One region of the Zhihengliuella alba genome, then DNA from elsewhere that is predicted to be linked to it. Evidence: predicted binding sites of a transcription regulator. Region 1 holds the regulator's gene; the other holds the start of a gene.
The links. Region 1 encodes LexA, which represses DNA repair genes until DNA is damaged. Its sites were predicted from a motif close to TCGAACANNTGTTCGA; they were not measured.
Positions count from the first base shown of each region.

Region 2: ABD784_RS02240 (DUF6504 family protein) is a predicted target of LexA. The motif match lies at 3,498-3,513, and genes of this name have one in related genera.

Region 1 is NZ_BAABCJ010000002.1:42,584-49,899, reverse strand. It holds gene ABD784_RS06005 (ATP-dependent DNA helicase) at 1-1,766, shown strand, start outside; gene lexA (transcriptional repressor LexA) at 1,829-2,545, opposite strand; gene ABD784_RS05995 (LysM peptidoglycan-binding domain-containing protein) at 2,839-3,189, shown strand; gene ABD784_RS05990 (histidinol-phosphate transaminase) at 3,298-4,398, shown strand; gene hisB (imidazoleglycerol-phosphate dehydratase HisB) at 4,615-5,235, shown strand; gene hisH (imidazole glycerol phosphate synthase subunit HisH) at 5,238-5,873, shown strand; gene ABD784_RS05975 (hypothetical protein) at 5,873-6,034, shown strand; gene priA (bifunctional 1-(5-phosphoribosyl)-5-((5-phosphoribosylamino)methylideneamino)imidazole-4-carboxamide isomerase/phosphoribosylanthranilate isomerase PriA) at 6,070-6,804, shown strand; gene hutG (formimidoylglutamase) at 6,924-7,316, shown strand, end outside.
Region 2 is NZ_BAABCJ010000001.1:502,082-509,397, forward strand. It holds gene ABD784_RS02235 (DNA polymerase III subunit alpha) at 1-3,080, opposite strand, end outside; gene ABD784_RS02240 (DUF6504 family protein) at 3,077-3,391, opposite strand; gene gndA (NADP-dependent phosphogluconate dehydrogenase) at 3,764-5,200, opposite strand; tRNA gene ABD784_RS02250 (tRNA-Val) at 5,465-5,540, opposite strand; gene ABD784_RS02255 (redoxin domain-containing protein) at 5,531-6,031, opposite strand; gene ABD784_RS02260 (DUF3052 domain-containing protein) at 6,074-6,490, opposite strand; gene aceE (pyruvate dehydrogenase (acetyl-transferring), homodimeric type) at 6,815-7,316, shown strand, end outside.

The DNA of each region.
Region 1 (7,316 bases):
TGGGTCGGGACGTCCCCCGGCTGCTGACCCACCTGGAGGAGGAACTGCCCCGCCCGATGGAGGTCGCCATCGCCAAGGGCCGCGGCAACTACGTCTGCAAGTACAAGCTCGGCGGGGGCTACCCGGACGACGACGAGGGCGCGCTCTTCGCCCTGACGGAGGACGGCGCCTCGAGGCAGCAGGCCAACGCCGGGCCCGCAACCCAGCTCGGGCGCGAGGTCGTGCGACTGCGCGAGTGGGCCGAGGAGACCGAGACGGGCGATCGTGACGACCTCGTCCCCGGCGTCCCCGACCAGGCATGGCGGCAGGTCTCCGTCTCCGCACGGGACTGCCTCGGAGCCCAGCGGTGCCCCATGGCGGAGGAGTGCTTCAGCGAACTGGCCCGCGCGCGGGCCGCCGAGGCCGACCTGGTCATCACCAACCACGCGATGCTGGCCATCTCTGCGTTCGACGGACTCGCGGTCCTGCCCGATTTCGATACGGTCGTCATCGACGAGGCGCACGAGCTGCAGGACCGGGTGACGGGCTCTGTGACACGCGAGCTCTCCGGCACCATGGTCCTCACGGCCGCAAGTGCCGCCCGCAAGCACTGCCGAGTCAGCGTGGACGCGCTGACCCAGGCGGCCAAAGCCCTCGAAAAGTCGGTGACGGGGATACCCGCCGGACTGCTGCCCAAGGGAATCTCCGAGGAGCAGGCGGCGGCCGTGGAACAGGTCGCCGATGCCGCCCGTGTGGCGCTCTCGGACTCGAAGCCGGAACCCAACGAGCAGGCCGATGGCGCCAAGCAGATGGCCCGTTCGCAGCTGTCGTATCTGGTCGAGATCGGGGACCGGCTGCTGAACTCCCACGAGAGTCGCGAGGTCGTCTGGGCGTCGCGCCCCGGTGGCTATGTCCCCGGCCAGGGGTACGTCCAACCGGACGACTCGACGCCGGCGACGCTGTACATCGCACCGCTCTCGGTGGCGGGCAAGCTCCGCGAGGGACTCTTCGACGGACGCACGATCGTCCTCACCTCGGCGACCCTCGCCGTCGGGGCCGCCTTCGACCATGTCGCCGGTGACCTGGGGCTCATGGGGGAGGGCGCTCCCAGCTGGGAGGGAATCGACGTGGGGAGCCCGTTCGACTACCCGAGACAGGGAGTGCTCTACGTCGCCAAGCACCTGCCGAAGCCGGGTCGCCTGGTCTCCCGCGAGGCTCTCGACGAGATCGCCGATCTGATCCATGCCTCCGGCGGTGGCGCGCTCGTCCTCTTCTCCTCCAAACGCGCTGCTGAGGAGGCGGCCGAGGTCCTGCGGGAGAGGGTCAGCGAGAAGATCCTCTGCCAGGGGGAGTCGGGGATGTCCGCCCTGGTGCAGCAATTCGCCGAGGAGCCGGACACGTGCCTCTTCGGCACCATGACGCTCTGGCAGGGCGTCGACGTCCCGGGGGCCTCCTGTCGGCTCGTCATCATCGACCGGATCCCGTTCCCGCGGCCTGACGACCCCCTCTCGACGGCGCGCAGCCGCGACATCGCCCAGCGTGGCGGCAACGGGTTCATGGCGGTCTCCGCCACGCACGCGGCAGTCAGGCTGGCCCAGGGGGCAGGCCGCCTGATCCGCTCCGCCGAAGACCGGGGCGTGGTGGCGGTGCTCGACTCGCGCCTCGCGACGGAGCGCTACGGCGCCTTCCTGCGTTCGTCGCTGCCACCCATGTGGCCCACCGTCGACAAGCCCACGGTCCTCGGCGCGCTGCGCCGGCTCTCCGAGACGGCGACCGCCCAGGCGTAGGGACGGAAAGAGCGGTGCGGGCCAGGGGCCCGCACCGCTCTCCAACTCCGCGAACTGCTCGCTCAGAGGGAGCGGAGCACCGAGACGACCTTGCCCATGATGGTCGCGTGGTCGCCCAGGATCGGCTCGTACTGCCGGTTCTGCGGCAGCAGCCAGGTGTGGCCGTCCCGCTGGCGGAACGTCTTGACCGTCGCCTCGTCGTCCAGGAGGGCCGCGACGATGTCGCCGTTGTCCGCAGAGCTCTGACGGCGGACGACCACCCAGTCTCCGTCGCAGATGGCCGCATCCACCATCGAGTCGCCGCTGACCTTCAGCATGAACAGCTCGCCCTGCCCGACGAGCTGGCGAGGCAGCGGGACGACGTCCTCCACCGTCTGCTCGGCCAGGATCGGTCCACCTGCGGCGATCCGCCCGACCAGGGGCACCATGGCCGTGTCGACGGCGCTCGTCAGCTCCGAGACCGGCAGCCCGCCGACCGCGGTCAGCCCGGGCCCGTCGGGAGTCTCCGCCGGCGTCTCCGATAGCGTCAGGGGCTGCAGGATCTCCATGGCCCGCGGGCGCCGCGGATCGCGTCGGAGGTAGCCGAGCTTCTCCAGCTGCGACAGCTGGTGGGTCACGCTCGAGAGACTCGCCAGTCCCACGGTGTCTCCGATCTCGCGCATGGACGGCGGGTAGCCGTGCGCCGCGATGGAGCGCTGGATGGTCTCGAGGATCTTGCGCTGCCGCAGGGTCAGGCTCTTCTGATCCCGGCGTGGCTTGGAGGTTTCCGTCGCGGCCATCTGTACATCCTTGCTGTTTCTCGGTGCCCGCTCCCTGCTGCGGCGGGTTCCGGCGTCTCTAATCTGTGGGACCTGACTGGTGCAGTAGCTCTACGAACCACTGCTTCAACCCTAGTGGCGGGACGCGCGGATTCAAAGGTTTGTTCGAACGTGTCTCGACAACCATCGCTCAAGGGTGCTAAACATGGATCAGCAGAGTTCGAAGACATGTTCGAGTCGCACTTTCGATTCGAACACCGACACCGCAGAAGACTGGCGGCCCCCGCAGGCGGGCCGCTCACGGGAGGTACACCATGACCACGATGGCACTGGCGAATCAGGCAGCCACCGAGGCACCGCTCCGGCTGACCCGCCGAGGACGCTTCGTCCTCATCGGGCTGCCCCTCTTGCTCGTCGCGGCGGCGGGGCTGATGCTCCTCGGCCTCTGGACGGCGCCGGTCAGCGCGGCCGGGAGCGGCGACGCCTCGCCGGTCCAGTACGAGTCGGTGACAGCCCTGGAGGGCGACACGCTCTGGAGCCTCGCGCTCGAGTTCGTCCCCGGCGCGGACCCGCGGATCGTCGTCGACGAGATCGTCGAGCTGAACGACCTCCCGGGCAACACGGTGCACGCGGGCCAGGAAATCTACCTTCCCGTCGCCGACTAGTACCGGCGGCCCGCGCTGCCGATCCGTCGGCAGGAGCCGGCGGTGACGTTTGTTACCTCCGGACGCAGTCTATTCAGCGCCGGCCCGGCCGGGTTCTAGACTGTCGCGGTGAGTGATGTCCTAGCGCGCATGAACCAGCTTCCCCTTCGAGAGAACCTCCGCGGCCTGCAGCCCTACGGCGCGCCGCAGCTCGATGTGCCCATCCAGCTGAACGTCAACGAGAACACGCATCCCATGCCCGCCGAGGTCGCGCGGGCCATCACCGACGAGGTCTTCGCCGCAGCCCAGGGCCTGAACCGGTACCCCGACCGCGAGTTCGTCGAGCTTCGCCAGCGGCTGGCGGGCTTCCTCGGTCACGGGGTGACCGAGGACCAGGTCTGGGCCGCCAACGGCTCCAACGAGATCCTCCAGCAGATCCTGCAGGCCTTCGGCGGTCCGGGCCGGTCGCTGCTCAGCTTCCCGCCCACCTACTCCATGTACCCCCTCCTGGCGAGCGGCACGGATACCGCCTACATCGCCGGCGAGCGGGGAGCCGGATTCGAGCTGACCGCCGAGTCCGCCGCCCGGCAGGTCCGCGAGAAGGCCCCGAGCGTCGTCTTCCTCTGCTCGCCCAACAACCCCACCGGCACGGCGCTCGGGCTCGATGTCGTCGAGGCGGTCTACGCCGCGGGCGAGGCCAGCCGGACGGTCGTCGTCGTGGACGAGGCCTACGCGGAGTTCCGACACGAGGGCACGCCGTCCGCCCTCGAGTTGCTCCCCGGCCGTCCGCGGCTGATCGTCAGCCGCACCATGAGCAAGGCCTTCGCCCTCGCCGGCGCACGTCTGGGCTACCTCGCCGCCGCGCAGGAGGTCACGGCGGCCCTGCGACTCGTACGGCTCCCGTACCACCTCTCGGCCGTGACGCAGGCGACGGCCATCGCCGCCCTCAAGCACGTGGGGGCCCTCCTGGCCAACGTGGAGGACATCAAGCGGCAGCGCGACCGGATCGTCTCCGAGCTGACCCGACTCGGCCTGCAGCCCGCGTCGAGCGATTCGAACTTCGTCTTCTTCGGGGGCCTCGACGACGCACCGGCGCTGTGGCGGCGGCTCGTTGACCGCGGCGTCCTCGTCCGCGACGTCGGCATTCCCGGGCACCTGCGGGTGACCGCCGGCACCGAGGCCGAGACCACGGCCTTCCTCACCGAGCTCGAGGCCCTGCTCGCCGCTTGAGCCACCGCAGCCGGGCTGCCTGCCCCTTCGAGGGCGCCGTCACAGGCCCGTCTGGCTGGCAGGCCACCGATAGACTTGGACGCGAGCCGGCTGCACGGCAGCCCCACCGTTCGTCCAGTACCAACCGGCGGAGACACCGGCACCCTGACACCGAGGGGCCCGGACCGGCTCCACCGACCGCGGCCCGTGCCGCGGTCCCGATACGCAAGGAACCAGATGTCTGCTGAACTGATCTCCGGCCGCCGCGCACGCATGGAGCGCAAGACCAGCGAGTCCTCCGTCTACGTCGAGCTCGACCTCGACGGGACGGGCGTCGCCCGCATCGAGACGACGGTTCCCTTCTACGACCACATGCTGACCGCGCTCGCCCGGCACTCGATGATCGACCTCACAGTCGAGGCCTCCGGCGATACCCACATCGACGTGCACCACACCGTCGAGGACGTCGCCATCACCATCGGCGAGGTGCTTCGCACGGCCCTGGGCAACAAGGCGGGGATCCGCCGGTTCGGCGAGGCGACGGTCCCCTTGGACGAAGCCCTCGCGCACGCCGTCGTCGACATCTCCGGTCGGCCGTACCTCGTGCACGACGGCGAGCCGGCCGGACAGGAGTACCACCTCATCGGCGGCCACTTCACGGGCTCGCTCACCCGCCACGTGTTCGAGGCCCTGACCCTGCACGCCCAGATCTGCATGCACATGCGCGTGCTCGGCGGGCGGGACCCGCACCACATCGTCGAGGCGCAGTTCAAGGCGTTCGCCCGTGCACTGCGCGAAGCCGTGGAGCCGGACGCCCGTCTGGGCGGCGAGATCCCCTCCACGAAGGGAGCGCTCTAGCCATGGCATCCCCCCGCGTCACCGTCCTGGACTACGGCTCCGGGAACATCCGGTCGGCGGTCCGCGCGCTCGAGCACGTCGGAGCGGACGTCACTCTCAGCAGCGACGCCAGGGACGTCTCCGAGGCGGACGGCCTCCTGGTGCCCGGCGTCGGGGCCTTCGCCGCGGTCATGGATGCTCTGAAGAAGGTCGGCGGGCTGCAGAAGATCGGCCGCCGGGTCGCCGGCGGCCGCCCGGTGCTCGGCATCTGCGTGGGCCACCAGATCTTCTTCGACGAGGGCGTCGAGCACGGCGTCCGGACCGCCGGCATGGGGGAGTGGCCGGGTACCGTCGAGCGGCTCCAGGCCGACGTCGTCCCGCACATGGGCTGGAACACCGTGGAGACCCCGGCGGACACGGTGCTCTTCGACGGGATCGAGGACGAGCGGTTCTACTTCGTGCACTCCTACGGCGTGCAGAAGTGGGAGTTCGACGTCACCCAGCCGAAGATGCGGCCGCCGCAGGTCACCTGGTCCACGCACGGCACCCGGTTCATCGCCGGCGTCGAGAACGGGCCGCTCTCCGCCGTCCAGTTCCACCCGGAGAAGTCGGGCGATGCCGGCCTGCAGCTCCTGAAGAACTGGCTCGGGACCCTCTGATGTACTCCATCCTGCTCATGGCCCTCGGCGGCATCCTGGCCGGCGGCGCCATCTCGCTGCGCCAGCAGAAGGCCCACAAGTCCTGGATCATCACCTGCTGGGTGCTCGCCGGGCTCGCGCTGCTGGCCGCCTACGTCCTGACCCTCGAGCTCTCCAGCTGACGCCCCGAGTCCCCCGATCGAAGAGGAAACCACGAATGAGCAACGACATCCTTGAGCTCCTGCCGGCCGTCGACGTCGCCGATGGGCAGGCCGTGCGCCTGGTCCAGGGCGAGGCGGGCAGCGAGACCGGCTACGGCGATCCCCTCGAGGCGGCCCTGGCCTGGCAGAACGACGGTGCCGAGTGGATCCACCTGGTGGACCTCGACGCCGCGTTCGGCCGCGGGCACAACACCGAGATCCTCCGCCGTGTGGCCGACGAGCTGAGCATCAAGGTTGAGCTCTCCGGGGGCATCCGCGACGACGAGTCACTGGAGCGGGCGCTGGAGTTCGGCGCCACCCGCGTCAACCTCGGCACGGCGGCGCTGGAGAACCCGGAGTGGACCGCCCGCGTCATCGAGCGCCACGGCGACCAGATCGCCGTGGGACTCGACGTGCGCGGCACCACGCTGGCCGCCCGCGGCTGGACCCAGGAGGGCGGTGACCTCTGGGAGGTCCTGCAGCGGCTCGAGGACGCCGGGTGCGCCCGGTACGTCGTCACGGACGTGACCAAGGACGGGACGCTGCGCGGACCGAACGTCGAGCTCCTGCAGCAGATGTGCGAGCGCACCGACAAGCCCGTGGTCGCCTCCGGTGGCATCTCGAGCCTCGACGACCTGCGGGCGCTGCGCGAGCTGGTGCCCCTCGGCGTCGAGGGAGCCATCATGGGCAAGGCGCTCTACGCCGGCAAGTTCACCCTGCCGGAGGCCCTGGACGTCGCGGGCCGCCGCTAGGCCCCGAGCCGGTGCCCCGGCCCGTCTGACCCGTGCGCCCGTCCGGCCCGTCTGAGATCCCGGAGACCCGTCGGGTCCCCGGCCGTGCACCGGGCCCGCCGGCGCGATTAGATGGTTCCATGAGCACATCCGACTTCGCATCCCCGCACTGGGCCGGCCGCAACGACGGAGACGGCCCCGAGCACCGGCGGTGGCACCAGGCGGTCAGCACCGCCGCGGCCCCCGCCGAGAGTGCCCCGGCCGCCGCCCGCGCCTCCCTGATCGGCTTCGCGTGCGACGCGGGCGTGGCCCGCAACCGCGGCCGCGTCGGCGCCGCCGGGGCCCCCGCCGCCCTGCGCACCGCGCTCGGCTCGCTCGCCTTCCGGGCGGAGGCAGGGTCGGTCCACGACGCCGGCGACGTGGTGGTCCGGGGCGACGACCTGGAGGCCGGGCAGCGGCGTCTGGGCGATTCGGTCTCCGCGCACCTGCGCGACGGCCGATTCGTCACCATCCTCGGCGGCGGGCACGAGACC
Region 2 (7,316 bases), on a different contig from region 1:
ATGAGGTGCGCGCTGACATCCACCGAGAGCAGGTCGAGCTCGGCGCCGACCGTCTCCTCCGCCGTCGGCTCGGGTGCGCCGATCTGGAGCGTTGCGAGCTCGATGTCGGGCAGCGGGAGCGGGAGCTGGCCGGTGATCGGCTGGTATCGCACGGGGACGCTCGACCTGATCTGCCCCCAGTGCCGGACCAGGTCCGCACGGTTGCCGCGTCCACGCTGCAGCGAGTCGAAGGCCCCGAGGGCTGCGTAGCGCTCCAGGGAGGCCCGGCGCAGGCCGGAGCGTTCGCGGACGTCGCTCAAGGAGCCGTAGGGCTGTCCCGCCCGCAGCCGGCGCACCTCGGCCGCCGAGACCCCGTACACCCCGCTGAGCGCGAGCCGGATCCCCAGCCGTCCGTCGTCGCACCGCTGCACCCGGTACGAGAGGTCGGACTCGTTGACGTCGAGGGGGAAGATGGGGATCCCGAGCCGGCGCGCCTCGGCGACCAGCAGGCGCTTGGGGTACATGCCGGGATCGTGCTCCCAGAGGCCGGCGATGAACGCCTCCGGATGGTGGGCCTTGAGCCAGGCGCTCTGGTAGGTGGGGACGGCGAACGCGGCACCGTGTGCCTTGCAGAAGCCGAAGCTGCCGAAGGCCCGGAGCGTCTCCCAGACCTCGTCGATGACCGCCCGGCCGTAGTTCCTCCGGGCCGCCTTGGTGCGGAAGAACTCCTCCACCTCCGGTTCGCGGTCCGGGTTGCCGAGGTAGCGGCGCAGCACGTCCGCGTCGTCGTATCCGCAGCCGGTCATGACGTGGAGGATGCGCAGGATCTGCTCGTGGAAGACAGTGACCCCGTGGGTCTCGGCGAGCGCGGGCTTCAGATCGGGATGCGGGTAGACCTCGGGTGCGAAGCCGTGCCGGTTCTCGAGGTACGGCTTGACCATGTTGGATTTCATGGGGCCGGGCCGGAAGAGCGAGATGTCGATGATGAGGTCGTTGAACCGCTGCGGCGCGAGCTTGCCCACGAGCTCGCGCTGGCCCGGGGATTCGATCTGGAAGCAGCCGAGGGTGTGCGTGCTGCGGATCAGTTCGAACGTCGCCTCATCGTCCTGCGGGATGTGCTCGAGCATGATCGTCCCGTCCGGGTGGACGTAGTCGGTTCCGTGCGCTCCGGCAGCGGCGACCTCCTCGGCGCCGCCGTGGAGGCGGCGGATCTCCGCGACGGCGTAGGCCATGGCGCTCTGCATCCGTACGCCCAGCACATCGAGCTTGATCATGCCCATCGGGTCCATGTCGTGCTTGTCGAACTGGCTCATCGGGAGACCCAGTCCGCTGGCCTGTACGGGGGTGCGGTCCAGCAGCGAGGCGTCGGAGAGGATCACCCCGCAGGGATGCATGGAGATGTGACGCGGGAGCCGGTCCAGTCGCTCCGTCAGGTCCACGAGCAGGTCGAGCTGCCGGTGGGAGCCGACCTGCTCGGCGAAGCGGGCCAGCTCAGGCTTCTCCTCGAGTGCTTCGCGGAAGCTGCCCGCCGAGAAGCGCCACAGCTGCTTGGCGATGTCGTCGATCTGCTGGGGCTCCATGCCCAGGGCCAGCCCGGCGTCGCGTACGGCGCCGCGGGCGCGGTAGGCGTTCTGCATGCTCATGAGCGTCACGCGCTCCGCTCCGAAGCGGTCGAAGATCTCCCGGTAGACGCGGTGGCGCTCGGCGCTCTCCACGTCGATGTCGATGTCCGGGAGCGTGGTCCTGCGCCGGGAGAGGAATCGTTCGAAGATGAGGTCGTGCTTCAGCGGGTCCACGTGACTGACGCCCAGCAGGTAGTTGACGAGGCTGGAGGCCCCTGAGCCGCGGGCGGCGTTGCGGATCCCGAGGTCGCTGATGAGCCGGGCGACCTCGGCGACGGTGAGGAAGTAGGCGGCGAAGCCCAGATCGGCGATCACGGAGAGCTCGTGCTCCAGGCGTTTCCGGAGCGCCTTCTCGTCCGCTTGGCCGAGACGGGGCAGGGCAGGGCCGTTGTAGAGGCGCGTGATTCCGGCCTCGCACCGTTGCTTCAGCTCCCGGTCCGGGTCGCCCTCGATGCCGATGATGCGCGCTTCGGGGACGACGGGCACACCCCACCCGGTGTCGGACACGGGGTCGAGCCTGCTCAGGTCTGCGATCCGCTGGGTCTGCTCGAGGAGGTCCACGGCCACCTCCACGCCGCCGGCTGCCTGCCCGACGCTCTGCGCCACCCGGATCATGCTGGCCGTGCTCTTCAGCCAGCCTTGGCCGTTGGGCTGCCACCCCTCCTGCTCCTCGGCCAGACGTTGCAGGGGCCGTGCGGCGCGCACAGCGTCCAGCACGTCTGCCGTGGCGGCGCCGTCGGGGTCCGCGTACCGGACGGCATTGGTCAGGACCACCGGGAGCCCGCTCTCGCGCCCCGCCCGGGTCATCCTGACCGCGTGCGAGGTGCTCAGACGCGATCCGGGCACGTTGAGGTGGGTGACGGCCGCCAGGGCCAGCGCCCCCTCGGGGAGAGCGCGACGCCAGGCGGTCAGCCGTCGCCGCAGCAGGCGCCGGTCGTGGCCGGCGGCTGCCTGCCCGACGTCGGATTCCGGACCCAGCAGAATGGTGAGCAGGGGCCCCTCCCCCGCGGCCAGACGCAGGTCGCTGCGCAGGTTCCTCCCGGAGGCGTAGTCGGCCAGCACATCCCTGGTCACCCCCACGATCCCCGGCCCGGCACCACCCTCGACGCCGGCTCCGGCGCCGATGCCGTGCGCGGCGGAGACCAGACGGCACAGCGCCGCGTATCCCGCGCCCCTGCGGTGCCCACGGGCCAGGACGATGACGCGTCCGGTCACATGGCGGCGGACCGGACTCGCCCCGCGTCGCTGCGCGCTGGCTCCGGAGAGGACGGCCAGATTCACCCCGAGAATGGGATCGATGCCCTGCTCGATGCACGCACCCAGATGTTTCACAGCCCCGTAGAGGCCATCCCTGTCAGTGCAGGCGAGGGCGTCCTGACCGTCTGAGCTCGCGGCTGCGGCCAGGTCCGCAGGTCGGGAGACGCCGTAGTGCGCGCTGTATGCGCTGGCAACGTCCAGATGGACGAATCCCCCGCTCATGCGGCCTCCTCGCGCACGGCCCCGTGCAGGCGGATCATCCGCCAGCGGCCGGAGGCGACATGATGGGACAGGTCGAAGGTGCGCAGGTCACCGTCGCGGGCGCCGCGTGCCTGCACGCGCCAGATCTCATGGTCGACGAGCCCGCGTCCGCGTCCGCGTTCGGCACGCTGCTCCTCCTCCCACCACTTGCGGCGCTCGTACCACAGCACCGGTTCCTCCAGCACGTCGTACCGCTGTCCGCGCCAGGTCAGCGCGGAGAGCGCACCGTCCTCTGCCAGGACGACATCGAGCGATTGTGTGAACAGACCCATGAGACCTCCATGCCCAGCGGCTGCGCGGTGTGAGTGCCCGCGCAACGAGTGGATACGGGGAGTTGGTGCCTTCCGGGAAGCGGGGAAAGCGACACCTCCAGTGTATTCGAATATGTGTTCGAATGCCTAGGCGACGCTAGCCTCCACCACCCGCAGAATGGCCCCCGTGACCTCCGATCCACTGCTGACCGGGGACGATGGAGGGGACCGCGGTAGACCGCGCGCTCCGCCTCCAGCGGAGCTCAGCCGGTAGACGACAGCGGCGGCACCCACCGTCCTGGTGGATGCCGCCGCTGCTCCCGGATGAGGCCGTCCGCCCTCCCCCACCTCTGGGGAGGAGGGTTCATCCGTTCCGCCCGAGTGGGCGCTGCGTCAGTGCGTGTCGTCCGCGCTGATCTCCGTGCGGTCGCCGCTCCACTGGGTGTGGAACGTGCCCTCGCGGTCGATGCGCTGGTACGTGTGCGCCCCGAACAGGTCGCGCTGGCCCTGGATCAGGGCCGCCGGCAGGCGCTTGCGGCGCAGGCCGTCGTAGTAGGCGAGGGAGGAGGAGAAGACCGGCACCGGGATGCCGAGGCGCACGGCGGTGGCCACGACGCGGCGCCAGGCCGGAACCGCCTCGGCGATGGCCTTCGAGAAAGCAGGGGCGAACAGGAGGTTCTCCGGCTTCTCGGCCGCGGCGTACGCCTTCATGATGTCGTCCAGCAGCTCGGCGCGGATGATGCAGCCGGCCCGCCACAGGGAGGCGATCTCGTCCAGCTTCAGCTCCCAGCCGTACTCGGCCGCGGCGTTGTCCAGCATGTCCAACCCCTGCGCGTAGGAGACCAGCTTGGAGGCGAACAGGGCCTGGCGGACGTCCTCCACGAAGCCCTCCGGCAGCTCGACCTGCTCCTCGCGTCCTTCCAGGACCTCCTGGCCGATGGCGCGCTGCGAGCGCTGGGAGGAGAGCCCGCGGGCGAACACGGACTCGGCGATGCCGGACGTCGGCGTGCCCAGCTCGAGGGCCGAGATGACGGTCCAGCGGCCGGTGCCCTTCTGACCCGCGGAGTCGACGACGACGTCGACCAGAGGCTTGCCCGTGTCCGCGTCGACGTGGCCGAGGACCTCGGCCGTGATCTCGATGAGGAACGAGGAGAGATTGGTCTTGTTCCACTCCGTGAAGACCTTCGCCTGCTCGGCGGGCTCCAGGCCGGCGGCCGAGCGGAGGAGGTCGTAGGCCTCGCCGATGACCTGCATGTCGGCGTACTCGATGCCGTTGTGGACCATCTTGACGAAGTGTCCGGCACCATCGGTCGAGATCCAGGTGCAGCACGGCTCGCCCTCGTACTTGGCGGAGATCTTCTCGAGCATCGGGCCGAGCGCCCGGTAGGACTCCTGCGAGCCGCCCGGCATGATCGACGGGCCGAGGAGGGCGCCCTCCTCGCCGCCGGAGACGCCGACCCCCACGAAGTGCAGGTCCTTCTCGGCCAGCGCGGCCTCGCGGCGGCGCGTGTCCTCGTAGTGGGAGTTGCCGCCGTCGATGACGATGTCGCCCGGCTCGAGCAGGGGCACGAGCTGATCGATCACGGCGTCGACCGGCTTGCCGGCCTTCACCATGAGCATCACCCGGCGGGGAGTCTCGAGGTTCTGCACCAACTCCTCGAGGGACTCCGTGCGGATGAAGTCGCCCTCGTCCCCATGGGCCTCGAGCAGGGCGTCGGTCTTTCCGGCCGACCGGTTGTGGACGGCGACGGTGTACCCGTTACGCGCGAAGTTGCGGGCCAGGTTTGCGCCCATGACGGCCAGGCCGGTCACGCCAATCTGTGCAGGCATACGGAAGGATCCTCCGGAACGGTTGATGTGTGCGGGGCGCCTGTCCCAGGCGCTGCTCAGTAGCCTAGCCCACAGAGGCCCCGCGGAGGCCAAAAAGTAATACCTTTGCGCGGCCATGTTTCCAGTTCCTTCACCCGCTCACCGAGGAGCTCGTGCGCCCCTCGAAGATCGCAGGCGCGCAGCCGGCGCCCCCTGCATTGCCCCGAGGACACAGGAAACCCCGCCATCCCGACCCGGAGGTCGTGGGATGACGGGGTTTGCGAATGGTGGGTCCTACCGGGATCGAACCGATGACATCCACGGTGTAAACGTGGCGCTCTACCAGCTGAGCTAAAGACCCGCGCGCCGGTCAATCCTACCGGCAGCTGCTCCCCCGTCCAACTCCCGCAGAGCCCTGCGGTAGTCCTCCAGAGCCCGCGGACGGCCGACGTCGGAGGAGAACGCCGCCGTGATCCGACCCCCGGCGACGAAGAACGTCGTCCGTCCAGCCCTTCCGGCCCGCGGATCGAAGCACCCGAAGGCCTGCGCCGCGGCCCCGTGCGGCCAGAAGTCGGCGAGGAGCTCGAACGGCAGCCCCTCCTGCTCCGCATAGGCCCGCAGGGCGTACTTGTGGTCCACCGATACGCCGAGGAGCCGTACTCCCGCGTCCTCGAATCGCGAATGCTCGGCCGCCAGCTCGCGCAGCTCGGAGGTGCAGACGCGGGAGAAGGCGAACGGGTAGAAGACCAGGCAGTAGGCCTGGTCCCATAGCGAACGGCTGCCGACCGGCTCCCCGTGCTGATTGACGAGGTCGAAAGCGGGCACGGCCGCGCCCTGCTGTGGGGACCCCACGGCTCCCCTGCTTCCCGCGTAGTCGTTCAGTGCGTGCGCCGTTCAGTTCTTGCGGCGTGGGGCCAGCCGGGACGCCGACCACTCCGCCGATACGCCCTCGCTGGTCGTCATGTGGAGACCCGCCGTCGGCGCGGCCTCCAGGATCTCGGCTGGCTTGACGTGGCCGTCGCGGCCGTTCTTGGGCGTCAGCAGCCAGACCACGCCGCCCTCGTCCAACTGCGTGAGCGAGTCGACGAGGGCGTCGACGAGATCGCCGTCGCCTTCGCGCCACCACAGAATGACGCCGTCGACGACGTCCTGGTCTTCCTCGGTGAGCAATTCTGAGCCGATGCCGTCTTCGAGCGCGTCGCGCAGATCGAAGTCGACGTCGTCGTCATAACCCAGTTCCTGGATGAGATCCCCTTCTTTGAATCCCATCTTGGCGGCAGCCGATTCGGTGGCTGCTGCGGCCTCGCTCACAATCTTCCTCCTCTATGGTGGTCTTACTCTCACTAAGACAACACGTTTCCTCCCCCGGTATCAAGCGCGGGACGCCTGACACGCCGCATTTCTCGGCGGGCGCCGGAGCCTGCGGCCCGGCGCCGCACGGCCCACGGCCACGAGCTACGCATTCTCCAGCCACGCGCATTAGAGTGGCGTGGATAGCTTCCGCTGCACCACGGCGGGAACCTAACCGAGCACGGCGGCCGAACTGCCACGGCCTGGGGAGTGCGACCCACAGACGACGTCGTCCTCTCCTACCGCCTGCACCACGCTGTAACCCGCTACAAGGAGAATTTGGACGTGGCTGACGATCACATTTCACACATCCGCTCTGGCTTGACCAGTCAGTTGCCGGACCGCGATCCGGAAGAAACCGCCGAGTGGATCGAGTCCTTCGACGATCTGGTCGCCAGTCAGGGCACCGAGCGGGCGCAGTTCATCGTCCGCTCCTTGTTGCAGCGCGCGGGCGCCAAGAGTGTCGGCGTCCCCATGGTGACGACCACCGACTACGTGAACACCATCCCGGTGGACCAGGAGCCGGAGTTCCCCGGCGACGAGGAGGTCGAGCGCCGCTACCGCGCCTGGATGCGGTGGAACGCCGCCGTCATGGTGCACCGCGGCCAGCACCCCGACATCGGCGTCGGCGGGCACATCTCCACCTTCGCCGGCGCCGCCACCCTCTACGAGGTGGGCTTCAACCACTTCTTCCGGGCGAAGGACCACCCGGGCGGCGGCGACCAGATCTTCTTCCAGGGCCACGCCTCCCCCGGCATGTACGCCCGCGCCTTCCTCGAGGGACGCC